3 regions of the Allobosea sp. RCC_152_1 genome follow, and region 2 is predicted to be linked to each of the others. Evidence: predicted binding sites of a transcription regulator. Region 2 holds the regulator's gene; each other region holds the start of a gene.
What was found. Region 2 encodes LexA, which represses DNA repair genes until DNA is damaged. Its sites were predicted from a motif close to TGTTCNNNNTGTGTTCNG; they were not measured.
Positions count from the first base shown of each region.

Region 1: AB6806_RS06785 (ATP-dependent helicase) is a predicted target of LexA. The motif match lies at 6,126-6,143, and genes of this name have one in related genera.
Region 3: AB6806_RS18485 (helicase-related protein) is a predicted target of LexA. The motif match lies at 6,003-6,020, and genes of this name have one in related genera.

Region 1 is NZ_JBFUPU010000002.1:89,425-98,836, forward strand. It holds gene AB6806_RS06750 (FAD-binding oxidoreductase) at 1-4, opposite strand, end outside; gene AB6806_RS06755 (thioesterase family protein) at 216-773, shown strand; gene AB6806_RS06760 (potassium channel family protein) at 790-1,587, opposite strand; gene AB6806_RS06765 (class I SAM-dependent methyltransferase) at 1,754-2,422, opposite strand; gene AB6806_RS06770 (BtaA family protein) at 2,419-3,672, opposite strand; gene msrB (peptide-methionine (R)-S-oxide reductase MsrB) at 3,867-4,307, shown strand; gene AB6806_RS06780 (acyl-CoA dehydrogenase family protein) at 4,396-6,042, opposite strand; gene AB6806_RS06785 (ATP-dependent helicase) at 6,158-8,539, shown strand; gene AB6806_RS06790 (TetR/AcrR family transcriptional regulator) at 8,601-9,185, shown strand; gene AB6806_RS06795 (hypothetical protein) at 9,320-9,412, shown strand, end outside.
Region 2 is NZ_JBFUPU010000001.1:1,166,389-1,175,800, forward strand. It holds gene gltX (glutamate--tRNA ligase) at 1-467, opposite strand, end outside; gene AB6806_RS05470 (ComEC/Rec2 family competence protein) at 637-2,916, shown strand; gene lexA (transcriptional repressor LexA) at 2,910-3,620, opposite strand; gene AB6806_RS05480 (molybdopterin molybdotransferase MoeA) at 3,705-4,916, opposite strand; gene moaC (cyclic pyranopterin monophosphate synthase MoaC) at 4,918-5,400, opposite strand; gene trpC (indole-3-glycerol phosphate synthase TrpC) at 5,397-6,209, opposite strand; gene trpD (anthranilate phosphoribosyltransferase) at 6,221-7,234, opposite strand; gene AB6806_RS05500 (anthranilate synthase component II) at 7,251-7,868, opposite strand; gene AB6806_RS05505 (aldo/keto reductase) at 8,058-9,092, opposite strand; gene AB6806_RS05510 (helicase HerA domain-containing protein) at 9,332-9,412, opposite strand, start outside.
Region 3 is NZ_JBFUPU010000005.1:275,778-285,189, reverse strand. It holds gene AB6806_RS18510 (sigma-54-dependent transcriptional regulator) at 1-297, opposite strand, end outside; gene AB6806_RS18505 (M3 family oligoendopeptidase) at 513-2,369, shown strand; gene AB6806_RS18500 (outer membrane beta-barrel protein) at 2,480-4,018, opposite strand; gene AB6806_RS18495 (KpsF/GutQ family sugar-phosphate isomerase) at 4,191-5,165, shown strand; gene AB6806_RS18490 (MerR family transcriptional regulator) at 5,257-5,703, shown strand; gene AB6806_RS18485 (helicase-related protein) at 6,152-9,412, shown strand, end outside.

The DNA of each region.
Region 1 (9,412 bases), on a different contig from region 2:
TCATTGTCAACATCCGGTTTTGGCGCTTAGAGTTGGAACAGATCGGTTTCGCCACCGGTTACGATTACGAGATCGTTCCGGTGTGGTCGTTTTCTGCCCGCGCCAGACTCCTGGCACCGGGCAGGGCCGATGCACAGTAGAACACGCAACCGCCGGATGGGCAGTACAAATTACGCTGCCATGCCTTGAACGAAGCGCTGGACAGGGAGGCGCGGATGAAAAACGAGACGCGCGCCCCGGCGCTGTTCTTCGCACCCTTCGTCTCGTCGGCCATGCGCGTCGAGCCGCAATGGATCGACTATAACGGCCATCTCAACATGGCCTATTACCATGTGCTGTTCGACCGGGCGGTGGACGAGGTTTTCTCGCTCGTGGGCCTGACCCGCGACTATGTCGAGACGCGCCATGCCTCGACCTTCACGGCCGAATGCCACGTCCTCTACAAGCGCGAGTTGACCGAGGGCGATTTCGTCCGCGTCACGGCCCAGCTCATCGCCTTCGACGACAAGCGGCTGCATTACTATCTCGAGATGCGCCACGCCAATGAAGGCTGGCTCGCCGCCACCAGCGAGAACATGTCGCTGCATGTCGACATGGTCCATCGCCGGGTGACGCCCTTCCCGCCCGACATCCTCGCCAATCTCGCCCTGATGAAGGCGGCTCACAGCATGATGCCGCTGCCGGCCACGATCGGCCGCATCATCGGCATGCCGGAAAAGCGTGCGATCCAGGTCGAGGATCAGGCCGAGCCCGAGACCGAAACCCGGCATTGAACGGCGCGGGCAGCGCTCAGTCACTGTCGTCGGGAATCTTGAGCTTGTGACCGCAGGCCTTGCAGTAGACCGCGTCCAGCTCATGCCGTTGCAGCGCGCATTTAGGGCATGGGAAGGTCACCTTGTTGGGCCTCACCAGCGCCTGCGCCAGCTTCACGAACAGGGAAATCCCGACGATCATCACGATGATCGAGGTCAACTTGCCTGCGGTGCCCGGCAAGGTGATGTCGCCGAAGCCAGTGGTCGTCACCGTCGCGACGGTAAAGTAGAGCGCATCGACATAGCCCGCCAGGCCGCCGGCTTCGCGGAAGAAGAAGGTGAAGACGAAGCCCGTGACCACGAAGAGAAAGGTCAGGATGTTGATCAGCGCGCGGGCGACGTTCTCCCAGTCGCGGTAGGGAGTCCTGCGCAATTGCGCCCAGATGACCCCCTTCTGTGAAAGCGACCACAGCCGCAGGATGCGCAGAAAGCCGAAATTCTCCAGCCACTGGGGTGCCAGCAGCGTCACCAGAATGAACAGGTCGAGAATGACCGCCGGCTGGCGCAGGAGCCGCAGCATGTTCGAGGACGCCAGGAACCGCGCGGCGATTTCCAGAGCCACGATGACGGCGACCGAATAGTCGATCCAGAGGAACGTCGAGGCGTCCCGCAGGACCGGCGTCGCGATAAAGAAAGCGATGATCAGGAGATCGACGATCGTCACCGCAAGCCGGAAGCGCAGCGCGGTCGGCGAGCGGCCGTGATAGAGCTGGCGCAGCCGGTCTCGGAATGTATCGAACCGGCTCTCGGGCCGTCGGGGATCGGCGCTTTCCATTCCAGGGACGATAGCGGGTCGCGAAGCCAGCCGCCAAGAACCCTCGTCATTGCGCGCGCAGCGCAGCAATCCCGGGGGATTGGGTGGAACGGCTCGGCCCAGCCCCTGGATCGCTTCGTCGCTTCGCTCCTCCCAATGACGCAGGTCCGGCCAGACGCGAAATGCCCTAGCCGCGCGGCATCTCCGCAACCGCATGCACCGCATAGCCGCGATAGGGCGCGCTCACCCGGCAATCGGCCCCGGCCGCTTGCGCCAGCTCGCGCATCACCGCCGGCAGGTCCTCCCGCGGCGCGACATGGAACAGCGCGAGCCAGCGCGACAGCACGTTCTTGAACGCGCTCGGCAAACCGGCCTGGTCGCCGAAATCGACGACATGCAGCGAACCGCCCGGAGCGAGCCGCCGCAGCGCCTCCGCCACCACCGGCTGCCAGGGCGGGATCATCGACAACGCATAGGAAATGACGATGCGGTCGAAGCCCGGCCGCCCGAACAGCGCCTGCGGGTCGAAATCGGTCGCGTCGGCCTGCGCCAGCCTGATCCGGCCGGTGAGCCCGGCGCGCGCGACGGAAGCCCGGGCCGTCGCCAGCATCTCGGCGGAGACGTCGAGCCCATAGCACTCACAGTCTGGATAGCGCCGGGCGATCTTGATCAGGTTGCGCCCGGTGCCGCAGCCGATCTCCAGGATCGACGCGCCGGCCGGGGGCGCGAGCCCCTCGATCAGCTGGTCGCGGCCAAGCAGGTAGAATTTGCGGCTGGCGTCGTAGATATGACGTTGATGCCGGTAGATCCGGTCCATCAGCCCCGCGGCCGAGCCCGTCGCCCCGGCAGCGCTCACGCCGCCTGCCCCGGCAGGGTGTAGAGATGGAAGCCGCCATAGATCGCGGAGCGGTCCTGGCGGCAGAGATCGCGGCTGCGGGCCTCGTCATAGCGCCATTGATCGAGGATCGCGGCCGGCACGCGGCCCGGCAGCAATCGCTCATCGGCCGCGGTCCGGAAGATCACCCTTGCGCCCGGCTTGGCCGTGCGCGTGATCTGCGACCACAGCGCCGTGAGGTCGGCATCGTTCATCCAGTCCTGCGCATCGAGCAGCACATAGGCGTCGCAGCTCTTCGCCGGCTGGTCTTCCAGGAAGGCCGTGATCGCGCTCTGGCGATAGCCGACCGCACCGGCCCGGGCCTTCACGGTCTCGAAATTCTGCGGCTGGAGATAGGGTGGCAGCACCGCATCCGCCCCTTCGCCGTAGCGGCGTCCGAAGGCCTGCTGCGCGAAATAATTGTCCTTCAGGTCGAAACCGCAGGCGAGGCGCTCGAGCCTGAGCCGCAGCGCGCCGAGGATGCCGTCCTCGCCATCGGCCGCGAGCGCCTTGTACTGGGCCGGCGGAATGCCGAGGCCGTAGAGCGAGGCCGGCTGGCGCACCAGCCAGCGCACCAGCCTGCGCTCGAACATCGGCGCGAGATGCCGGTCGTAAAGCTGCCGCTGCTCAGCGAGATCGCGCGCGGCCAACATCGCGCGGGGATTGCCGCCGAGCAATCGCGCCAGCAGATGGCCGGTGCCGATGAAGCGGCCGAGCAGCCCGTAGCGGTAGAAGCCGTTGGCGAAGAGGTTGATCCGGCGGCGCCCGCCGAGGCCGCGCCCCTCCCAGTAGCCGCGCGAGACAGCGTCGAGATGCGGCGCGATCTCGCCATCGTAGAAGGCGACATTCTCGCGGCGGTCGGCCGCGCCGAAGAAGCGGCGGAAGGTCGAGTAATCCGTCATGCGCCCCAGCGCCGCGAGCTTCAGCCGCCCCAGCGCGATATGGGCACCGTTGAGATCGACCGCGCTGACGCGGATCGGCGCCGCGGTCAGATAGGACAGGACGTTGCAGGAGCCGGACGCGATCGCGACGACATGGTCGTCCGCCTTGAGCGCAAGCGCCGCCATGTCGACGACAGGGTCTTCCCATATCTGCGGATAGACGAGCCCCGAGAAGGCGCGGGTGAACATCCATTCCAGCAGGCCCGCCTTGGAGAGCCGTTTGCTGCGCTGGACCGCTGTGCTGAGGCCCAGCGTTGTCGTCCGCCGAACCGTCCGTGCCGATTGCGTCACTGGTTCCCGCCTCCCCTTTCAAGGTGGCGAGCCGACTAGAGGAGTCGCATGACGGTCCGGTGACGGGGCCCGCGCTGCCGCTATCGTGAAGCAGGGTCCAGCGCCGAGGGGGCTGAAAATCGGCGGCCGAAAAGCCATATTGGGCCGGACCGAGCCGATGGCATCGCGAGCCATCCGCCGAGAAGGAGATCATCATGGGTCTGACGAGCATGTTCGGCGCCGAGAAGAAGCAGGCCGAAACCTTCCCCTTCCAGCTCACGGACGCCGAATGGCGCGCGCGCCTGACACCCGAGCAGTATCGCATCCTGCGCGGCCACGGCACCGAGCGGGCGGGTTCCTGCGCGCTCAACTACGAGAAGCGCGCCGGCACCTTCTCCTGCGCCGGCTGCGGCCAGAAGCTGTTCAAATCGGGCAAGAAGTTTGAGAGCGGCACCGGCTGGCCGAGCTTCGACCAACCGCTGGAAGGTGCGGTGGGCGCCAGCGAGGATCACAGCCACGGCATGCATCGGGTCGAGGTCCATTGCGCCAATTGCGGCGGCCATCTCGGCCACGTCTTTCCGGACGGCCCGCCCCCGACCGGACTGCGCTACTGCATCAATGGCGAGGCGATGACGTTCGAGCCGGAAGCAGCTTGAGGCATTCGCGTCATGCCCGGGCTCGACCCGAGCATCTCGTGACGGAAAAGCGATGAAGAGATGCCCGGGTCAAGCCCGGCATGACGTTTCAAGCAGCCGGTACCGCCCGCCGCGCCAGCGCCGCAGCGTCGACGCCCGGCGGCAGATCGCCGAACTGTCCCGACCAGCCACCATCCAGCCGCGTCGCGATGAAGGCATCCGCCACCGCGGCCGGCGCGAAACGCAACAGCAACGAGCCCTGCAGCATCAACGCCAGCTTCTCGGTCAATCGCCGCGCCTGCCCCTCATTGCGCATCATCTCCGGCAACTCGCCTTCCAGCCGTTTTAAAGCCGCATCGTAGCCCCGGTCCGCGCCCGCAGCCGCCATCAGCTCCGCCCGCAATACATCGACAGCGCCCTCCTCGCGCGCCAGCGAACGCAGCACGTCCAGGCAGATGACATTGCCCGAGCCCTCCCAGATCGCGTTGAGCGGCGCCTCCCTGTAGAGCCGCGCCATCGGATTCTCCTCGATGAAGCCGTTGCCGCCATGGCATTCCAGCGCCTCGGTGACGACGGCCGGCGCGCGCCGCGTGATCCAGTATTTCGCGATCGGCGCCCCGACCCGCGCCAGCAGGCGCTCGCTCGGGGACTCATCTTGCCGGTCGAGCGCCGCGAACAGCCGGAAGGCGAGCCAGGCCGCGGCTTCCGCCTCGATGGCAATGTCGGCGAGCACGTTCTGCATGATCGGCTGGTCGATCAACGCCTTCTGGAAGGCGCGGCGATGCTGCGCGTGATGCGCCGCCAGCGAGACCGCCATCCGCATCAATCCGGACGACGCCGCCGCGATGTCGAGCCGCGAATTGTGGTTCATCGACAGGCCCGTGCGGATGCCCCGACCCGGCTCGCCGATGAGATGGCCGATCGCGCCCCTGAACTCGACCTCGGAAGAAGCGTTGGAGCGGTTGCCGACCTTGTCCTTCAAGCGCTGGATCGCGACGCCGTTGCGCGATCCGTCCGGCAGCCAGCCCGGGACGACGAAGCAGGAGATACCCTCGCCCGTGCGCGCCAACGTCAGGAACACGTCGGAATGCGGCACCGAGAAGAACCACTTCCGGCCATGCAGCGAGAACGTTCCGTCGCGATTATCCTCCGCATGCGTCTGCGTCTGCCGCAGATCCGAGCCGCTTTGCGTCTCCGTCATCGCCGTGCCGACAGTCGCGCCCGTCTTCAGATGCGCCGGTCCCTGCCGTGGATCATAGCGATTGGAGGTGACGAGGCCTCCCCATTGCTCCCACAACGCTGCGTCCTGCTTCAGCACCGGCACCGCGGCATAGGTCATGCTGATCGGGCAGCAGATGCCGCTCTCGGCGCCGTACCAGAGATACTGCAAGGCGGCGCGAGCCACCTGCGCGCCAGGCTCCGGCCGGTTCCAGGCGAGCGCATGGGCCTCCTGCCCGATGGCGAGCCCCATCAATTCGTGCCAGGCCGGGTGGAAGGCGATCTCGTCGAGGCGATTGCCGAAGCGGTCGAAGGCCCGGAGTTCCGGGGAGTAGCGATTGGCGAGATAAGCCAGCTCCTGCACCCGCGCCGAGCCCACGGTCCGCCCCGCTTCGTGCAGCCGCTCGCGCGCCCAATCGGCCCCGAAGGCCGAGACGATGCCGGGCAGAACCGGATCGGCCACGAAGGCATCGTAGTCGGCAAGCACGGGCACCTGATTGGTGATTTCCCAGCGCTCTTCTCCATCCCGATGCGCCATTGCTGCCACCTCCCTGTGGAACAGGATATAAAATGATCGCTCCGGCAGGGCGCAATCCTGACATCGACGCCCTATATTCGCTGGAGAACGAATCACGCACGAGCAGCTTAGACCCTTGTCCGAGACCGACGCCTTTTCCGCTCCCCTGCCCCGCCCCGGCGGGCTGGCCGCGCGCGCGGCCGCGCAGCCGGCGGCCGGCTATCTCGCGGGGCTGAACCCGGAGCAGCGCCAGGCGGTCGAGGCGACGGAAGGCCCGGTGCTCGTGCTCGCCGGCGCCGGCACCGGCAAGACGCGCGTGCTGACCACCCGCATCGGCCATCTGATCTCGACCAGCCGCGCGTATCCGTCCCAGATCCTCGCCGTGACCTTCACCAACAAGGCGGCGCGCGAGATGAAGGAGCGCGTCGCCCATCTCGTCGGCCCGGTCGCCGAGGGCATGCCCTGGCTCGGCACCTTCCATTCGATCTCGGCCAAGCTGCTGCGCCGCCATGCCGAACTGCTCGACCTGCGCAGCGACTTCACCATCCTCGACACCGACGACCAGATCCGCCTGATGAAGCAGGTGATCCAGGCCGAGGGCATCGACGAGAAACGCTGGCCCGGCCGGATGCTGGCGGGCTTCATCGACAGCTGGAAGAACCGCGGCCTCTCCCCCAAGGACGTTCCCGCAGGCGAGGCCGCCGTCTTCGCCAACGGCAAGGGCGGCAAGCTCTACGCCGCCTATCAGGAGCGGCTGAAGGCGCTGAACGCCGTCGATTTCGGCGACCTCCTGCTGCACTGCCTGACTCTGTTCCGCGACTATCCGGACGTGCTCCAGACCTATCACGACCGCTTCCGCTACATTCTGGTCGACGAGTACCAGGACACCAACACGGCGCAGTATCTCTGGCTGAGGCTTCTCGCCCAAGGGCGTCGCAACATCTGCTGCGTCGGCGACGACGACCAGTCGATCTATGGCTGGCGCGGCGCCGAGGTCGACAACATCCTGCGCTTCGAGCACGATTTTCCGGGCGCGACCGTGATCCGGCTGGAGCGCAACTACCGCTCGACCGGCCATATCCTCGCCACCGCCTCCAAGCTGATCGCCCGCAACGAAGGCCGCCTCGGCAAGACCTTGCGTACCGAGGATGCACTCGGCGAGAAGGTCACCATCACCGGCGCCTGGGACAGCCAGGAGGAAGCCCGCCTGATCTCCGACGAGATCGAGGCGATGCAGGCCAAGAAATACAATCTCGCCGAGGTCGCGGTGCTCGTGCGCATCTCCGCCCAGATGCGCGAGATCGAGGAGCGCTTCGTCCAAGCCGGCGTGCCTTATCGCGTCATCGGCGGCCCACGCTTCTACGAGCGTGCCGAAATCCGCGATGCGCTCGCCTATCTGCGCTGCGTGGTGTCGCCGACCGACGATCTCGCCTTCGAGCGCATCGTCAACGTGCCCAAGCGCGGCCTGGGCGATGCCACCGTCCAGCTTCTGCACAACCATGCCCGCGCCACCGGCTTCTCGCTGATGCAATCGGCCCGCGCCGCGGTCGAGAGCGACGAGTTGAAGCCCAAGGCCCGCACGGCGCTGCGCGAGCTGGTCGATGCCTTCGGCCGCTGGTCCGCCCGCGCCGAGCATATGCCGCAGGGCGAGCTCGCCGAGCTGGTTCTGGAGGAATCCGGCTATACCGAGATGTGGAAGAAGGACCGCTCGGCCGACGCCGCCGGGCGGCTGGAAAACCTCAAGGAACTCGTGCGCTCGCTCGACGAATTCCCCGACCTGCCGGCCTTCCTCGAACACGTCTCGCTGGTCATGGACGTCGGAGACGGCGAGGCCGAGGCGCGCGTCTCGATCATGACGCTGCATGCCGCCAAGGGACTGGAATTCGACACGGTCTTCCTGCCCGGCTGGGAGGAAGGGCTGTTCCCGAACCAGCGCGCGCTCGACGAGAGCGGCCGCGCCGGGCTGGAAGAAGAGCGCCGCCTCGCCCATGTCGGCCTCACCCGCGCCCGCAAGAAGCTGAAGCTCTATTTCGCCTCGAACCGCCGCATCCACGGCCTCTGGCAGACCAGCTTGCCCTCGCGCTTCATCGACGAATTGCCGGAGGAGCATGTCGAGGTCGAGCAGGCCCCGACCAGCTATTCGCAGGGCGGCTACGGCGCCTCGCGTTTCGACCGGATGGAAAGCTTTGGCTCCAGCTACAACACGCCGGGCTGGCAGCGCGCGCAAGAGAACCGAGCGAAGAACAGCGGCGGCGGCAGCGGCTTCTCGGAAAGCGGTCGCGGCTTTGGCTCGGGCGGCTTCGGCGGCTCGTCGCGCCAGCGCGGTCCACTGCTGATCGAGGGCGAGCTGACGGCGAAATCATCCGGCGAATCCGCCTATGGCGAGGGCGCCCGCGTCTTCCACGTCAAGTTCGGCCCCGGCTCCGTCGCCAGCGTCGACGGCAACAAGCTGACGGTCGATTTCGACAAGGCGGGCCGGAAGATGGTGCTGGATTCCTTCGTGCAGAAGGCGGGGTGATTTCTCCCCGCCGGGAGCGACGCCGCCTTGACGATCTACTTACTAGTAGGTAGAAAGCCGCATGGCCGCTTCGGGAACGACATCCGACGAAATCCTGCGTTGTGCCCGCTCCCTGCTGATCGAGGGCGGATATAACGGGTTCAGCTATGCCGACATCGCGAAGGTGGTCGGCATTCGCAATGCGAGCATTCACCACCACTTCCCCAGCAAATCCGACCTCGTCCGCACGCTCGTCGCACGATACCGGGAAGAGGCGGAGGCTGGGATTGCCGCTCTCGAACGCCAACTCCCTGACCCAGCCCAGCAATTGCGCGCCTATACGGGCTATTGGGAGGCCTGCATCGCCGATGCGAGCGCTCCATTCTGCCTCTGCGCGCTCCTCGCGAGCCAGATCCCGGTGCTTCCGCAGGAGATCGTCGTCGAGGTGCGCGCCCATTTCCGGGCTCTGTCCGCCTGGTTGACCTCGGTTCTCGACCGCGGTGCCAAGCAGGGCAGCCTGCGTTTCGCAGGCACGAGCAAGGCCGAGGCGGAAGCCTTCATGGCCAGCGTGCACGGCGCGATGCTCTCGGCCCGCGCCTATGGTGACCCCAAAATATTCGGCGTCATCACACACCCGCTGTTGGAGCGCCTCACAGCACGACACTGAAGCCAACCGCCCCGGGCGGCGCAAGGCCGCGCGCTTAGGCCTACCGATTAGTAGATAGACATGACTTTCCATTCCCCGTCGCCATCGCGTTCTGACGCACGAGCAACCTCACCTCCCCATGAAAAGGGCACTCCATGTTCGGCATTTCATCTCTCGGCTGGGTGCATACGCTGGGCAGCCTGCCGGCCATTCCGGCGGCGGCTTACATGTTCGCGGTCCATGGCCGG
Region 2 (9,412 bases):
TTCACCACCGTCTCGCCGGTCTGCGGCGCCTTGAGCCGGATCACCGGCTTCACGCCTTCCGGGGCGGTCGCCGGATCGCGGTCACGCCAGCGCCCGTCATAGCGCAGCGGCTTGCCTTCGGCGCGCGCCTTCTCGCGCATCTCCTCGAGCTCGGCCTGGCTGGCATAGCAATAATAGGCCTTGCCGGCGGCGAGCATCTGCTCGGCCACCTCGCGGTGCCGTGCCGCGCGCTGGAACTGGTAGACCGTCTGTCCGTCCCAATCGAGGCCGAGCCATTCCAGCCCGTCGAGGATCGCGGCGATGGCGGCGTCGGTCGAGCGTTCCCGGTCGGTATCCTCGATTCGCAGCAGCATCTTGCCGCCATGCCGGCGGGCATAGAGCCAGTTGAACAGCGCGGTGCGGGCGCCGCCGATATGCAGGAATCCGGTGGGGGACGGCGCAAAGCGCGTGACGACGGCGTTGCTCATGGAAGGCAGCTCCGACCGGGCGATGAAACCGCCCGGGGCAAGACTTGAGGATGTGGCGCCGGCCTTCACGCCAAAGCGTGCATGACAACCGGCGCGCGCCCTGTAACATGGCTTCGCCGGGCGGTTAAGCGTTCAATGCGCAACCGTAAGGCAGGGGCTGGGAAGGGGGATGGCGCGGCAACCTGCATCGCCGGAGCGCCGGAGCGCGCTGAGGGCCGTCGCCGGCATCCTGCCGGCGCGCCTGCCGCCTGTCGCACTGGGAAGCCTGCCGCTGGCCGAGCGCCTCCAGGCGCTGCGGGACTGGCTGGCTGCGTCGCTGGCGCAGGAGGCCGAGCGCCGCCGCCCGTTCCTCTGGCTGCCCGTGGCGATGGGCTTCGGCATCCTGCTCTATTTCGCCGCCGATCGGGAACCCGCACTCTGGGCGCCGCTCGCGGGCTTCGTCCTGTCCGGCGGCCTCGCTGTCGCACTGCGTCTGCGACCCGCCGCTGCCGCAGTCTGCATCGCCTTCGCCGCGGCCTTCGCCGGCTTCGCGGCAGGCGTCTGGCGCACGGCCGATATCGCCGCGCCGATGCTGGAGCGGCCGCGCATCGGCAAGATCACCGGCTTCGTCGAGAGCGTCGAGGCGCGCGATGCCGGCGCCCGCCTCGTCCTGGTGGTGACGGACATCGCCGGCGTGCCGCCCGAGAGCCGGCCGAAGCGCGTGCGCGTCAACATTCGCAGCGGCACGGTCGCGCCCGGCGACCATATCGCCGGCACCGCGCGGCTCCTGCCACCACCGGGGCCGGCCCGCGCCGGAGGCTATGATTTCGGGCGCGACGCCTTCTTCCGCGGAATCGGCGCCGTCGGCAGCATCGCCGGCAAGATCGCACTCGTCCCGGCGCCGCATCCCCTGCCATGGCGCCTCGCGCTCGACGTGGAGATCGACAAGGCGCGCAACGTCCTGACGCAGCGCATCGCCAGCGTCGGCGGCGGGCAAGGCGGGGCGGTCGCGGCCGCGCTCGTCACCGGCAAGCGCGGCCTCATCACCGAGGCGTCGAACAACGATCTGCGCGCCGCCGGTATCTATCATATCGTCTCGATCTCCGGCCTGCACATGGTGCTTGCAGCCGGGACGATCTTCTGGCTCGTGCGGGCTCTGCTGGCGCTGTCGCAGACGCTGGCGCTCGGCTGGCCGGTGAAGAAGATCGCGGCGATCGCGGCGATGATCGGCGCCACCGCCTATTGCATCTTCTCCGGCAGCGACGTCGCGACGGAACGTTCGCTCATCATGACGCTGGTCATGCTCGGCGCGATCCTCGTCGACCGGGCGGCGCTCAGCATGCGCAATCTCGCGCTCGCCGCGATCATCGTGCTGCTGCGCGAGCCCGAGGCCCTGCTCGGACCGAGCTTCCAGATGTCCTTCGGTGCGGTCGCGGCGCTGGTCGCTTTCGCCGAGCGCTGGGAGAAGCGCGACCGGTCTAAGCCGCCGACGGCCTTGCCCTGGCCCTTGGGCACGCTCTGGACGGCCTCGCTCGGCATCGTGGTGACGACGCTCCTCGCCACGGCCGCGACGGCGCCCTTCGGCGCCTATCATTTCCAGACTTTCAATCCCTTCGGCCTGCTCGGCAATGCGATGGCGCTGCCCTTCGTCTCGCTCTTCGTGATGCCGGCGGCGGTGTTCGGCGTGCTGGCCTACCCCTTCGGTCTGGACTGGCCGGCCTGGGCGCTGATGGGGCTCGCTTCCGACATCGTGCTGAAAGTCGCGCATTGGGTCGCCACCATCGACCATTCGACCATGACGGTGGTGGCCTTCGGCCCGGCCGTGCTGCTCTCCTTTGCCGCCTCGCTGCTCTGGATCACGCTCTGGACCACGGGGCTGCGCTGGCTGGCGGCGCTGCCGCTCATCCTCGGCGTCGCCTTCGCCGCGAGGCCGGAGCGGCCCGAGATCCTGATCGAGCGTGACGGCTCCGGCATCGCCGTGCGCGGCAGCGACGGCCGCCTCGCCATCGCCGGCCGGCCGAGCCGCTTCGTCCTGCAGCAATGGCTCGCTTCCGATGGCGACAGCCGCGCGCCGGACGACGCGACCCTGCGTGCCGGTATCGCCTGCGACGCCAATGCCTGCATCGTCCGAACCGCCGACGGGCGCAGCATCTCCTATGCCCGGGATCGGATCGCCATCATCGAGGATTGCCGCCGCGCCGATCTCGTCGTCACCAACATTCCCTGGAGCGCGCCTTGCGAAGCCAGGCTCGTCGATCGGATGGCGCTGTCGCGGGACGGCGCGACCTCGCTCTACCGCGCCGCCTTCGGCTGGCGCAGCCATTCCTCGGAAAACGCCGTCGCAGACCGGCCCTGGAGCCGCCGCAAGCCTTCCGAATCCGCAGCTCGGCCCAGCGCGCCGGCCCCCGCTGCGACACGGGCCTCTGCTGCTCCGGAGGTCGCGTCGGACGAGACCGAGTTCGCTCAGTAGCGGCGCAGCAGGTTGACCAGCCGGCCCTGGATCTTGACGCGGTCGGGGCCCAGGACGCGTGTCTCATAGGCCGGATTGGCCGCTTCGAGCGCGATCGAGGAGCCACGCCGGCGCAGACGCTTCAGCGTCGCCTCTTCCTCGTCGATCAGCGCGACGATGATGTCGCCGGTGTTTGCCGTGTCCTGCTTGCGGATGATGACGGTGTCGCCGTCGAGGATGCCGGCCTCGACCATCGAATCGCCGCGTACCTCCAGCGCATAATGCTCGCCCGAACCCAGCATGTCGGGCGGCAGCGAAACCGTATGGCTGCGGCTCTGGATCGCCGAGATCGGCGTGCCGGCGGCGATGCGGCCCATCACGGGAATCGCGACCGGGGAGCGTGCATCGTCATCGGCCGGGGCAGGGCGCGGCTTGGCGAGAGAGGGCTGCGAGCCGAGGCCGCCCTGCACGACGGCTGGGTTGAAGCGGCGCGGCTGCGGGCCAGCGAGCCCGTCCGGCATCTTGATGACTTCGAGGGCCCGCGCCCGATTGGGCAGGCGGCGGATGAAGCCGCGCTCCTCAAGCGCCATGATCAGCCGGTGGATGCCCGATTTGGAGCGCAGGTCGAGCGCATCCTTCATCTCGTCGAAGGAGGGGGGCACGCCGCTTTCGCGCAAGCGTTCCTGGATGAAGCGCAGGAGTTCGTGTTGCTTGCGTGTCAGCATGATCCCCGCCGGTGCCCCCGCGATACAGATTCGAAACAAAGCCAGAACACTATAACTGTTCGCCTTGTGTTCCGCAAGCGACTGCTACCGCAGCGGCAGAATGCGGCAGATATCGCCTTTGTGAGCCGGCTCTGCATGCGCCGGTCGGATCGTCAGGGCCTTGGCGCGCGCCAGGGTGCCCAGCATCGAGGAATCCTGCCTGTCGAAGGGCGTCGCCACCCAACCGGCCGGCGTCAGGGCAAGATCGGAGCGAAGATAGTCCTCGCGCTCATCATTAGCCGGCATATCTTTTCCGAGAATCGCCAGAATACTGCGGTCGCGATCGGGGTCGTCCATACCCAGCAGCGCCTCGATCAGCGGCAGCAGGAAGAGATGGCCGCAGACGATCGACGAGACCGGATTGCCGGGCAGCCCGAGCACCACCATGCGGCCAAGCCGGCCGGTCATCATCGGCTTGCCCGGTCGCATCGCGATCTTCCAGAAGCCGAGGCTCATGCCGGCCCGCTTCAGCGCCTCCTGCACGAGGTCGTGCTCGCCGACCGAGGCGCCGCCGAGGGTGATCAGCACGTCGGCCTCCGCGGCACGGGCGGCGGCGATCCGCGCCGCGAGGTCGTCGTGATCGTCGCGGGCGATACCGAGGTCGAGCGCCTCGCCGCCGGCCTTTTCCACCAGCGCCATCAGCGAGAAGGAGTTCGAGGCGACGATCTGGTCCGGCCCGGTCGGCTCGCCCGGCGCCACCAATTCGTCGCCGGTGGCGAGGATGGCGACGCGCGGCTTGCAGCGTACCGGCAATTGCGGATGCCCCATCGCGGCGGCGAGCCCGAGCGCGGCGCTGTCGAGCATGCGCCCGGCCGTCAGCGGCACGTCGCCGTCACGGAAATCGAGCCCGGCCACCCTGACGAACTGGCCCTTATGGGCCGGCACGCGCACCGTGATGGTTTCGCTGCCGACGCCATCGGCATTCTCCTGCATGAGGACGCTGTCGGCGCCCTCCGGCATCGGCGCGCCGGTGAAGATCCGCACAGCCTCGCCCGGACGGACGTCGCCATCGAAACGCCGCCCCGCCGCGGATTCGCCGATGACGCGGAGTTGCTTGCCGGCTTCCATGTCGGCGGCGCGGACGGCATAGCCGTCCATGGCGGAGTTGGCGAAAGGCGGCTGGGTGCGCAGCGCCTTCACATCGGCCGCGAGCACGCGCCAGGCGCAGCGCGCCAGGGGCTGCATCTCGCTGCCCGTCGGCCCCGGAACGCTGTCGAGCAGGGCCTTGAGCGCGACGGGAACCGGGGTGAGAGCCATGTCAGAGCGCCTTGGCGTCGTAATCGCCGGATTGTCCGCCGGATTTGTGCAGCAGGCGGATGCCTTCGATCCGCATCGCCCGGTCGACGGCCTTGACCATGTCGTAGACGGTCAGGCAGGCGACGGAGACGGCGGTCAGCGCCTCCATCTCGACGCCGGTCTGGCCCTTCATCTTGACCTCGGCGCGGACGCGCACGCCGGGCAGGGCCTCGTCCAGTTCGAGATCGACAGCGATCTTGCTCAGCAGCAGCGGGTGGCAGAGCGGGATCAGTTCATGGGTGCGCTTGGCCGCCATGATGCCGGCGAGCCGGGCTGTGCCGAGCACATCGCCTTTCTTGGCGTTGCCGTCGCGCACGATCGCGATGGTTTCAGGCGCCATCACGACGCAGCCTTCGGCGATGGCGATGCGCCCGGTCTCGGCCTTGTCGCCGACATCGACCATATGCGCGGCGCCTTGCGCGTCGAGATGGCTGAGCCGGCTCACGCCGCGTTCTCGCGCGCCTTGCCGGTGAGCAGCAGCGCAGTCGCGGCCGCGACATCGGCCTGCCGCATCAGGCTTTCGCCGACGAGGAAGGTTTCGACGCCGACCTTGCCGAGACGCCGGATGTCGGCGTGGGTGAAGATGCCGCTCTCGCTGATGACGATGCGGTCGGACGGCACGCGCGGCGCCAGCCGCTCGGTCACGGCGAGATCGACGTTGAAGCTGCGCAGGTCGCGGTTGTTGATGCCGAGCAGCCGGCTTTCGAGCTTGAGCGCCCGGTCGAGCTCGGCATCGTCATGGATCTCGACGAGGGCATCCATGCCGAGCTCGCGCGCCGTGTCGTTGAGCACCCGGGCGGTGGCGTCGTCGACGCCGGCCATGATGATCAGGATGCAATCGGCGCCCCAGGCGCGGGCCTCGAAGACCTGATAGGGGTCGTAGAGAAAATCCTTGCGCAGCCCCGGCAGGCCGCAGGCCTCGCGCGCTTGCGTCAGGAATTCCGGCTGGCCCTGGAAGGAGGGCGCGTCGGTCAGCACCGAGATGCAGGCCGCGCCGCCCGCCGCATAGGCGCGTGCCAGCGCCGGCGGATCGAAATCGGCGCGGATCAGCCCCTTGGACGGGCTCGCCTTCTTGATCTCGGCGATGAGCGCCGGCGTCCCGGCTGCAACCTTGGCGGCGAGAGCGTCGGCAAAGCCACGCGGCTTGCCGGCGCCGCGCGCGCGGCGCTCGATCTCCGCTTGTGGGATCGCAGCCTTGGCGGCGGCGATCTCCTGGCGCTTATAGGCTTCGATCTTCGCGAGGATGTCGGTCATGGCCAGCCTCCTCAGCCGTTCGAGACGGCGATGAGCTTCGCGAGCGTCGCCTTGGCCTTGCCGGAATCGAGCGCGGCCGTGGCCTGGGCGAAGCCGTCCTTCAGATCCCCCGCCTTGCCGGCGATGAGCAGTCCCGCCGCCGCATTGAAGGCCGCGATGTCGCGGAAGGCGGTCTTCTCGCCGCCAAGCACGGCATTGAGGGCTGCGGCGTTCTGCTCGGGCGTGCCGCCGCGCAGATCTTCGGGCTTGGCGAGGGCGAGACCGATATCGGCCGGGCTGATAGAGAAGCTCTCGATCTTGCCGTTCTCCAGCGAAACGACGCGGGTCGGACCGGTGGTGGTGATCTCGTCGAGCCCATCCGAGCCGTGCACGGCCCAGACGCGGGTCGAGCCGAGCGTGGCCAGCACCTTGACCATCGGTTCCAGCCAGGTCTCGGAGAAGGCCCCGACGAGCTGGCGCTTGACGCCGGCCGGGTTGGAGAGCGGGCCGAGCAGGTTGAAGATCGTGCGCGTGCCGAGCTCGGTGCGCACCGGCGCGACATGGCGCATCGAGGCGTGATGCGTCGGCGCGAACATGAAGCCGACGCCGGCCTCGCGGATGCAGCGTTCCGTGCCGGCCGGGTCGAGCCCGACCTTGACGCCGAGCGCGGTCAGCACGTCCGCCGCGCCCGAACGTGACGACGCCGCGCGGTTGCCGTGCTTGGCGACAGGCACGCCGCAAGCGGCGGTGATGATCGAGGCCAGCGTCGAGACATTGTAGGAGCCCGACGAATCGCCGCCGGTGCCGACGATGTCGATGGCATCGGCCGGGGCCTTCACCGGCATCATCTTGCCGCGCATGGCGCCGACGGCGCCGGCGATCTCGTCGATCGTCTCGCCGCGCACGCGCAGCGCCATCAGGAAGGCGGCGGATTGCGCGTTCGTCACTTCGCCTGAAAGAATCGTGTCGAAGGCGTCGCGCGCCTCCTCTCGCGAGAGGCTCGCACCGGTGGCGACCTTGGCGATGAAGGGTTTGAAATCGTCCATGGAAACTCTGCGGAAATCAGGCGGATGGGGACAGGGCGGCAGCTTCGTGCTCGCTGCGCCATCGCTGGGCGAGATCGAGGAAGTTCCGCAGGATCGTGGCGCCATGCTCGGAGGCGATGCTCTCCGGATGGAACTGGACGCCGTGGATCGGCAATTCGCGATGCGACAGCGCCATGATCAGCCCGTCATCGGTCTCCGCCTCGATGTCGAAGACCGCGGGGCAGGTTGCCCGGTCGACGACCAGCGAGTGATAGCGCGTCGCCTGCAGCGGGCCGTTGATGCCACGGAACAGGCCGCGCGACCGGTGCTTGATCGCTGAGACCTTGCCGTGCATGGGTAGGGCTGCCCGCACGACATCGCCGCCGAAAGCCTGTCCCATCGCCTGCAGGCCCAGGCAGACGCCGAAGATCGGCTTCACGCCGGCGCCCTCGCGCACGAGATCGAGGCAGATGCCGGCTTCGTTGGGCGTGCAGGGGCCAGGCGAGAGCACGATCGCGTCGTGCTCGCCATTGAGCGCCTCTTCGACCGTGAGCGCGTCGTTACGCCAGACATCGACCTCGGCGCCCAGCCCACCGATCAGGTGGACCAGGTTCCAGGTGAAGCTGTCGTAGTTGTCGATCAACAGAACGCGCATGGCCGGACCTGTGAATGCGGCTTGAGGTCATGCACGTTCGGGGGCGGGGTGGTCAAGTTTTGCGCGGGGCGCGGACGAGGTTCCAAGTCGGCGGGCAAGCTTCCGAGCCCTCATCCTGAGGAGCCATTCCCTTGGGAATGGCGTCTCGCGGCGCTCATCAGGATGAGGGCTCGGCTTTTTGAAGTCAGCTCAGACCGCAGGCGGGTTGAGGCGCGCGAAACCTTCCTGTCGACGATAGGGGGAATAGGGATAGGGCGCAGGGCGCTCGCTGACGGCGTCCAGCCTCGCGACCTGCTCCGGCGTCAGGTTCCAGCCCACGGCGCCGAGATTGTCGCGCAATTGCTGCTCGTTGCGGGCGCCGATGATGACCGAGGACACGGTCGGCCGTTGCAGCAGCCAGTTGAGCGCGATCTGCGGCACGCTCTTGCCGGTTTCCTGCGCGATCGCGTCGAGCACGTCGACGATGGCATAGAGTTGCTCGTCCTCGACTTGCGGCCCGAATGCGGCGGTCTCATGCAGGCGGCTCGAAGCGGGCAGGGGCTGGCCGCGGCGGATCTTGCCGGTGAGTCGGCCCCAGCCGAGCGGGCTCCAGACCAGGGCGCCGACGCCCTGGTCGAGGCCGAGCGGCATCAATTCCCATTCATAGTCGCGCCCGACGAGCGAGTAGTAGACCTGATGCGCGACATAGCGCGGCCAGCCATGACGCTCGGCCGCAGCGAGCGATTTCATCACGTGCCAGCCGGAGAAATTGGAGACGCCGACATAGCGCAGCTTGCCGGCCCGGACGAGTTCGTCGAGCGTCGAGAGGACCTCCTCGACCGGCGTGCCGGCATCGAAGGCATGCAATTGCAGCAGGTCGATGTAATCGGTGCCGAGGCGGCGCAGCGCATCCTCGGTCGCCTTGATCAGCCGGCTGCGCGAGGAGCCGGAATCGTTCGGGCCGTCACCCATCGGCAGCGTGGTCTTGGTCGAGATCAGCACCTTGTCGCGCCGGCCCTTGATGGCCTCGCCGAGCACCTCTTCGGAGGCACCGTTCGAGTAGACATCCGCGGTGTCGAACAGGTTGAGCCCGGCTTCGAGGCAGATATCGACGAGGCGGCGCGCTTCCTGGGCATCGGTATTGCCCCAGGCGCTGAAGAGCGGCCCCTGTCCGCCGAAGGTGCCCGCACCGAAGCTGAGGGCGGGAACCTTCAGTCCCGAATGGCCCAAACGCCGATAGTCCATGGTCAGAATCTCCTGTGAGGCGCAAACATGGAGGCGCCGTGCCGGCGCGATTAGCCCGTCCGGGGGAACATCATTCGTGAGTTGAAGTCATCGATCCCGCACCACGCGGCGGACATCGGAGCGCGGGTCATCCCGGACGCAGCGAAGCGGAGATCCGGGATCCATCGTCGAGCTGGACGCCTTACGATGGATCCCGGGTCAAGCCCGGGATGACCTGGAGGTTTTGTAGAAAAGGTGGTTCAGCCGCGCGCGCTGCGCGGCATGCCGGCGGTGCGCGGCTGCGCCAGTCCCGGCGCGGTTTCGACGCCGAGCGTCGGCAG
Region 3 (9,412 bases), on a different contig from region 2:
GCCGGCGCGCATGGCCGTGACCACGGTCTCGATCGAGCCGTTCGCCGTCTGCACGATGACGGGCTTGTCGATCTCGCGTTCGCGCAGCGTGGCGAGCACGCCCATGCCGTCGAGGCCGGGCATGTTGAGGTCGAGCACGATCGCGTCGATCGCGTCGCCATCCGGGCCGGCGATCAGCGCGACGGCCGCCTCGCCATTCTCCGCAACCAGGACGCCGTAGCCGAAACGCTTGAGCATCGCGTCGAGCAGGCGGCGCTGGACGGGATCGTCGTCGACGACGAGAACGGTGGCGGTCATGACACCTCGAAAGACGGCGCAACAGGACGGAAAGGCTCGGCTCCGAAAGGAATCGCCTGTTCCGTTCTGGGGCATCGTCGGCCAGAAGAGTTAAGCGGAGTTTAAGCGCGCCGGCCGGGCCCGTCATCAGCGCTGCGGCAGAACGCCCGAGATTGATCCCCGGCCCCATGCTGGCCTAAGTGGGGGCATACCCGATGCCGCGAGACGGAGAGAGCATGTTCTTCCAGACGATGCGAGGCGAGACGGTTCACGGCCAGGCGGCGGCGCATGGCGGCGGCGTCGCCTCCGACAAAGCGCTCGGCGACCTGCCGGAATGGAACCTGGACGATCTCTATCCCGGGATCGATTCCGCCGCCTTCCGGACCGATCTCGACCGCGCCTTCACGCAGGCGCAGGCGCTGGCGGCGGGCTATCGCGGCAAGCTCGCGGAGCTGGCGGGGCAGCCCGATGGCAGCGCCCTGCTGGCCGAGGCGGTCAAGGCCTATGAAAGCCTGAGCGACCTGCTCGGGCGGATCGGCGCCTATGCGGGCCTGGTCTATTCCGGCGACACCACCGATCCGCAGCGCGCCAAATTCTATGGCGACACGCAGGACAGGCTGAACGCCGCCGTCACCGAATTGCTGTTCTTCGAGCTCGAGCTCAACCGGATCGAGCCGGACTTGCTGGCCAAGGTCGCCGGCGAGGCGCCGCTCTCGCATTGGAAGCCCTGGCTCGACGATCTCTCCAAGGACAAGCCGCACCAGCTCGACGACCGGCTGGAGGCGTTGTTCCACGAGAAGTCGATGACGGGCGCGGCCGCCTGGAACCGCCTCTTCGACGAGACCATTGCCTCGCTGCGTTTCGACGTCGATGGCGAGGAGCTGACGCTGGAGCTCACGCTCAACAAATTGCAGGACGCCGATGGCGAGGCGCGCCGCAAGGCGGCGGAGGCGCTGAGCAAGGTCTTCCGCAAGGAGCTGCGCACCTTCGCGCTGATCACCAACACGCTGGCCAAGGACAAGGAAATCTCCGACCGCTGGCGCAAATTCGAGGATGTCGCGGATTCCCGCCATCTGGCGAACAGGGTCGAGCGCGAGGTCGTGGACGCTCTCGTTTCAGCGGTGCGCGAGGCCTATCCGCGGCTGTCGCACCGCTATTATCGCCTGAAGGCCAAATGGTTCGGCCGCGACGCGCTCGATTTCTGGGACCGCAACGCGCCGCTTCCGGAAATCGAGCAGCGCAGCATCCCCTGGACCGAGGCGCGCGACACCGTGCTTTCGGCCTATGGCGCCTTCTCGCCGAAGATGGCGGATATCGCCCGGCGCTTCTTCGACGAGCGCTGGATCGACGCGCCGCCGCGTCCCGGCAAGGCACCCGGCGCCTTCGCGCATCCCACCGTGCCGTCGGCGCACCCCTATGTGCTGCTGAACTACCAGGGCAAGCCGCGCGACGTGATGACGCTGGCGCATGAGTTGGGCCATGGCGTGCATCAGGTGCTGGCGGCACCCAACGGCGCCCTGATGGCGCCGACGCCATTGACGCTGGCGGAGACGGCGAGCGTCTTCGGCGAGATGCTGACCTTCCGGCGCCTGCTCGACACGACCAGCGACCCGAAGCAGCGCAAGGCGATGCTGGCGGCGAAGGTCGAGGACATGATCAACACGGTCGTGCGCCAGATCGCCTTCTACACCTTCGAGCGCAGGGTCCATGAGGCGCGTCGGCAAGGCGAGCTCACGGCCGAGGCGCTGTGCGATCTCTGGATGGGCGTTCAGGCGGAAAGTCTTGGGCCGGCGATCCGGCTGTCGAGCGGCTACGAGCCGTTCTGGTGCTACGTCCCGCACTTCATCCATTCGCCCTTCTACGTCTACGCCTATGCCTTCGGCGATTGCCTGGTGAACTCGCTCTACGGCGTCTACCAGAGCGCGGCGGAGGGCTTCCAGGACCGCTATTTCGCCCTGCTCGCGGCCGGCGGCAGCAAGCCCTATGGCGAATTGCTCAAGCCTTTCGGGCTCGATGCGAAGGATCCGGGCTTCTGGCAGATCGGGCTCAAGATGATCGAGGGGATGATCATCGAGCTGGAGGGGATGGAGTGAGGCTTGCCGTCATGGTCGGGCTTGCCCCGACCATCTCGGAAACCAGTGCCTTCTCGTCCTGAGATTCTCGGGTCTCCGCTACGCTTCGCCCGAGAGTGACGCCGCGGCGACTAGAACTGCACCCTCAAGCCCACCTGCGAGACATTCGCGGTGTAGTCCGATCCCACCGCCGTCGAGTTCAGCCGCTCATGGGTGAAGCTCGCGCGGATCGCGAAGGTGCGGGTCAGCTTGTATTCGATCCGCGCGCCGACATTCAGGTAGTCCTCGCGCAGGCCCTGGCCCTCATATTCCGTGCGGCTGAAATTGGTGAAGCCGGTGAGCGTGAGGTTGCGGCGCAGCGCGTGGGCGATCTCCAGCGTCGCGCGCCGCATCGTCGTGCCCGACGAGCCGGCGATGGTGGTGTCGCCGAGCTGGGCGGTGCCGCGCAGCGTCACCGTGGTCAGCGGGGTCGGCGACCAGAGGATCGAGGCGTCGCCGACGAAGCCGCGCAGGTCCTTCAGCCTGTTATCCTCGTAGCGTCGGTTCTGGTAGCCGCCCGAGACCTCGCCCTTGAGCTGCTGGCTGAACTCGAAGGTCGAGCCGATGCTGCCGGTGATGCCGTCGGAGGAGCGCATATAGCCGCTCGAATCGGTCTTCTCGTCGAAATCGCGCCGGTCGATCTCGGCCTGGACATAGGGCTTGAAGCCGGGCGTGACCTCATAGGCCGCGCGTAGGCGCAGGCCGTAATCGGTCATGTTGCGGTCCTTCTGGGAGAGGATCGCACCGCTCGTCAGCCTGGCATCCTCGAAGTCGCTGCGGTCGGCCGAGCCGCGCAAGGTGAGCTGCAGGCGGTTGAAGTCCTGCGTCACGCCGGCCGAGCCGCCATATTGCCAGACCTGCGGGCGGCCCTGGACATTGGCGTTCAGGTCCGGCGAGCCGGGGCGCTGGGTGTCGAGCTTGAGGCGCGATTCGAGGAGGATGTGGGTGTCGCGCGTGGCGTCGAGCCTGAGGTCGAGATTGCCCTCGGCATCGGGGCGCGAGGCGTTCCGGTCACTGAAGTAATCCATGTAGCCGGCGCGCAGCTTGCCCTTGAGCTCATGCACGTTCCAGTCGGACTGCACCTCCACTTCCGCGTCGTAGCGCTGGAAGACCGAGCCCTTGGTGCCGGGCGTGGCGCTGCGCTGCGGGTTGGTGTCGTAGCCGGTCGAGCCGGTGATCGCCGGCTTCAGCGTGACCGCGCCCAGCCGCAGGCCGAGCGGCGCCCAGGGATCGTCATCGGTGCTCGCGCGGCGCCGGCGCGGGGGAGGCGGCAAGGCCGCTTCCGGCGCGGGCAAGACCGCGACAGGCGGTTGCGGCGGGCGGAACTGGCGCTGCGTGGTGCCGCGCAGGGCCGGCGGCTGCAGCGGTCGGCTGGCACGCGGCGGCTGGCGCCCGGAGATGGCGGAAGGCTGGCCCTGGACGAGGGAGGCCGGATCGCGGATCGCCTGCGGATCGGGGGTGGCGGGCGTGAGCGGCTGTTCCGGCGGCGCGGGAGGCTGCGCGACATAAGCCGGCGTTCCCGTCCTGAGCCCGGCGCGCGGCGCCTGCTGCGCGCCCGCCGGCAGGCAGCCGAGCGCCAGGGCCGCCAGCGCGGAGCCGGACAGAAGCAGGATCTTGGCGCGGCCTGACACGGGCTTCGCGGGGCTCCAGGGCAGCAACAGGTGACAGCAATGGCTGGCGCGCCCGGCAGAGGGCGCATGGTTAACGCAGTTAGAACGAACAGGGTTAAGGAGCCGTCAACGCGCCGGCCACGATCGCCGCGGCGGTGGAAATCCCGCATCGCCCCGTGCTAGAGCGCGCGCCATGACCGAAAACATCCGCGCCTCGGCGCTCCGCACCATCGCCACGGAACGGGCCGGGCTCGACACGCTCCATGCCGCCCTCGCCGACGGGCTCGGGCAGCCCTTCACCGAGGCCGTCGCGATGATCCTGGCCGCGAGCGGCCGCGTGATCGTCTCCGGCATGGGCAAGTCCGGCCATGTCGGGCGCAAGCTCGCCGCGACCCTGGCCTCGACCGGCACGCCCGCCCATTTCGTCCACCCGGCCGAGGCGAGTCATGGCGATCTCGGCATGGTCAGGCCGGAGGATGTGGTGATCGCGCTGTCCTGGTCGGGCGAGACGGCGGAGCTTGCCGCGCTCGTCGGCTATACCCGCCGCTTCCGCGTCGGGCTGATCGCCTTCACCGCGAATCCCGAGAGCACGCTCGGCAAGGAGGCGGATGTCGCGCTGATCCTGCCCAAGGCGACCGAGGCCTGCCCCAACGGGCTCGCGCCGACCACCTCGACCACCATGCAGATCGCACTCGGCGATGCGCTGGCGGTGGCGCTGCTGGAGGCGCGCGGCTTCTCGCGGCAGGATTTCTTCGTCTACCACCCCGGCGGCAAGCTCGGCGCGCAGCTCAAGACGGTCGAGAGCATCATGCATCGCGGCGCGGAGCTGTCGCTCGTGGGGCTCGATACCTTGCTGCCCGATGTCATCGCGATGATATCAGCCAAGGGCTTCGGCTGTGCGATCGTGATGGATATCGATGGCAAGCTTGCGGGCGTGGTCACCGATGGTGATCTGCGCCGCAAGGCGACGATGGCAGGTGGTGCCGCGCTCAGGGCGCGCGATATCATGACGCTGAATCCCCGTCGCATCGGCCCGGATGCGCTCGCCGTCGAAGCGTTGGAGCTGGTCAATCGCAGCCGGATCACCGCGCTGATCGTCGTGGACGAACAGGAGCGGCCGGTCGGGCTCGTCCATGTCCACGACCTGCTGGCGATGGGCGTCGCCTGAGCCGCGACGTCGTTCCGGGGCCGGGATGCCCTTGTCAGCGGCGCGCGGCCATCTATCTAAAGCTCCAGAAACTATAGCTTTGGAGGTTGCGATGGCTGCGACGGCACGACTCGAACGCGTGATGCCCATCGGCGCGCTGGCGGAGCGCACCGGCGTCAAGGTCGAGACCATCCGCTATTACGAGCAGGTCGGGCTTTTGCCGCCGCCGGAGCGTTCCGAGGGCAACCAGCGCCGTTATGGCCGGCGTCATGCCGAGCGGCTCGCCTTCATCAAGCATGCGCGCGATCTCGGCTTCGCGGTGGACAATATTCGCACGCTGCTCAGGCTCTCCGACACGCCCGGCATGGCCTGCGACGAGGCGCATGCGATCTCCGCCGGTCATCTCGAAGAGGTGCGCGACAAGATCGCCAGGCTGCGCTCGCTGGAAAAGGAGCTGGAGCGGATCGCGACCACCTGCTCGGGCGGCGTCGCCGCCTGCGATTGCGCCATCATCGAGGCGCTGGCCGATCACGGCCAATGCGATCACGCCCGCCATTGAGGCGGTCTGGCGATGTGAAGCTTCAGCCGGCCAGAACAGCGGCCGTCATCCCGGATCGGCGCGGCTTTGCCGCTTGTCGGGGATGACCGTGCGTTTTCATCGGGTGGAGCTCGATGTCGATTGCCTCTCGTTTCCGCGCCGGAAAGCCTTAAATAGGAACTGTGCCGGACGGCCTCGTCGTCCAGTTTTCGGGTTGGCAAGAGGGCGGGCGATGCCGGTATTGCGTTTGTCGGCGGGCTTCCGGCCCGGCGAGGGGAACAAACCCCGATTCTCCGGGAGTCAGCGATTCGGGCTTGCTTCGTTCCGGAGTCGTTCTTGCCGGAGTTCTTCCTGCCGGAGTCGTTCCGACGAGACCCGTTCCTGATTTCAGTTCACGCACCCGCCCGGACGGCTGAGGCTCGCGTCGAGCTGGTGTCGCCCGGATGGACGAGATGATCGGCCCTTCGCCTTGCAGCTCTTTCGTTCGTTGCCTCCCGCCGCCCGCGCCAACAGCGTCACCGCGGTGCTCGGACCCACCAATACCGGCAAGACCCATCTCGCCATCGAGCGCATGGTCGCCCATCCCACCGGGATGATCGGCCTGCCGCTGCGCCTGCTGGCGCGCGAGGTCTATCAACGGGTCGTCGACAAGGTCGGGCCGGAGGCCGTCGCCCTCGTCACCGGCGAGGAGAAGATCAAGCCGGAGCGGCCGCGCTTCTGGGTCTGCACCGTCGAGGCGATGCCGCGCGATCTCGCCGTCGATTTCGTCGCGATCGACGAGATCCAGCTCGCCGCCGATCTCGACCGCGGCCATGTCTTCACCGACAGGCTCCTGAACCGGCGCGGCCGGGCCGAGACGATGCTGATCGGTGCCGGGACGATGCGTCCGCTGATCGAGCAGCTCATGCCGGGCGTCAATGTCGTCACGCGCCCACGCCTGTCGCAGCTCACCTTCGCCGGCGACCGCAAGATCACCCGTCTGCCGCCGCGCTCGGCGATCGTCGCCTTCTCGGTGGAGGAGGTCTACGCCATCGCCGAATTGATCCGCCGGCAGAAGGGCGGGGCGGCGGTCGTGCTGGGGGCGTTGTCACCGCGTACGCGCAATGCCCAGGTCGAGATCTACCAGTCCGGCGATGTCGATTATCTCGTCGCCACCGACGCGATCGGCATGGGGCTCAATCTCGACGTCAACCACATCGCCTTCGCGGCGGACAAGAAATTCGACGGCCATCATTTCCGCAAGCTCAACCCGGCCGAGTTCGGCCAGATCGCCGGCCGGGCCGGGCGGCATCTGCGCGACGGCACCTTCGGCACCAGCGGGCGCTGCCCGCCCTTCGACGCTGAGCTGGTGGATGCGATCGAGAATCACCGCTTCGAGCCGATCCGCCAGATGCAGTGGCGCAATTCCGATCTCGACCTGCGCTCGGTCGGCGGCCTCCTAGACACGCTGAACATCCAGCCTTCCGAGCAGGGGCTGACGCGGGCGCTGATCGCCGAGGACATGACGACGCTGGAAATCCTGGCCAGGGACCCCGACATCGCGCCGCTGGCGCATGGCCGGGCTGCGGTGGAGCGGCTCTGGGAGGTCTGCGGCCTGCCCGATTACCGCAAGATCTCGCCGATGCAGCATGCCGATCTGGCGACGACGCTTTATCTCAGGCTGATGCGCCATGGCCGGCTCGATGCCGACTGGTATGCGGCGCAACTCGGCTCGCTCGACCGCACCGATGGCGAGATCGACACGCTCTCCGCCCGCATCGCGCAGGTCCGGACCTGGACCTATGTCGCCAACCGGCCCGACTGGTTACCTGATCCTGAGCATTGGCAGGGCATGGCGCGTCTTGTAGAGGACAAGCTGTCGGATGCTCTGCATGAGCGTCTGGCCCACCGATTTGTCGATCGGCGCACCAGTGTCCTGATGCGCCGCTTGCGGGAGAATGCGATGTTGGAGGCTGAGGTCACTGCGACGGGCGACGTGCTCGTCGAGGGCCAGCATGTGGGAATGCTGCAGGGCTTCCGCTTCACGGCGGACCCGAAGGCGGGCGGGTCGGAGGTCAAGGCTCTGAACCTCGCGGCCATGAAGGCGCTCGGTTCCGAGATCGAGGCCCGGGCCGCGCGCGTCGTGCTGGCGGGCGACGACGCCTTCCTGCTCTCGCATGACGGGCTCGTGCGCTGGACGGGCGAGCCTGTGGCGCGCCTCGTCGCCGGCGAGAAGGTGCTGGAGCCGCGGCTTCGCCTGCTGGTCGAGGAGCATCTCAACGGGGCTGCGCGCGAGCAGGTCGAGGCGCGCCTCACGCTCTGGCTGAAGAATCACGTCACCCGCCTGCTCGGCGCGATCCAGATCCTGGAGGCGGCCGAGAACGTCGCTGGCATCGCTCGCGGCATCGCCTACCAGACGGCCGAGGCGCTCGGCGTGCTCGAGCGTTCGAAGGTCGGCGAGGAGATGAAGGCGCTCGATCAGGAGGGCCGGGCGGCGCTGCGCCAGCTCGGCATCCGCTTCGGGGCCTTCCACATCTACATGCCCGCCCTGCTGAAGCCGGCGCCGCGTGCGCTCGCCGCCCAGCTCTGGGCGCTGAAGCATGGCGGACCGGAGACGGCGGGGCTCGACGACATCGCCCATCTCGCGGCGTCCGGCCGCACCTCCTTCCCGGTCGACAAGGCCGTGCCGAAGGGGCTCTACCGGGCGGCGGGCTATCGCGTCTGCGGCGAGCGGGCGGTGCGCGTCGACATTCTGGAACGCCTCGCGGACCTGATCCGCCCGGCGATCGCCTATCGTCCCGGCGCCACGCAGGGCACGCCGCCGGCCGGCAGCGCCGATCAGGACGGCTTCGTCGTCACCGGCGCGATGACCTCGCTCGTCGGCTGCGCCGGCGAGGATTTCGCCTCGATCCTGCGCTCGCTCGGCTATGTCTCGGTGAAGCGTCCGGGCCCCGCGATCACCGTGCCGCTGGCGCCGCCGCCGGCCGCCACCGAGCCGGCCAAGCCGGTCGAGGCGAAGGCGAGCGACGAGACGGCCGATGACGCTGCCGGCGAGACGCCGGTCGGGGCCGCTGCCGACGAGGCCGTGCCGGCCGATGGCGCGGTGTCGGCGGACGCTTCCGAGGAAGCCGCTGCCGTCGTCGAACCGGCCGAGGCCCTGAACGAGGGTGCGCTGGCGGAGGGCGAGACGCGTGTCTCCGAAGCGCCCGCCGTCGAGACGGCGGATACGCCTATCCTCACCGAAACCGAGCTCGACGCGGTGCGCGAGCCCGTGCCGGCCGATGCGCTCTCGGCCCTGCCTGCCGCGCCGTCGGCTGAGGTTGCGGATGCAGCCGCGGAGGCCGAAACCGCTGCCGAAGCCGCGCCGGCCGAGCCCGAGCTCATCGAGATCTGGCGGCCGCATCGCCACCAGGGTGGGCGCCGGCCCGAGCATGCTCAGCGCGGCCGGCAGGACGGCCCGCGCCGCGAGGGCGAGCGCCGTGGCGGTGACCGTCCGCAGCGCGAGGGGCGCCCCGGCGGCCCGCGTCGCGACGGGCGGCCCGAGAATCGTCCGGCTGCCGCGGCAGTGGGCGAGGGTGCCGCTCAGCGCCAGGAACGTCCGAACCAGGATCAGCGCCCCCGCCGTGACGAGCGTCCGCGCTCCGATGAGCGTCCGCGTCGCGAGGATCAGCCGCGGCAGGGTCGCCCCGAGGGCGGTCGCGGCCCGCGCCCCGACTTCAAGCGCGACGGTCGCCCCGGCGGCCCGCGCCGC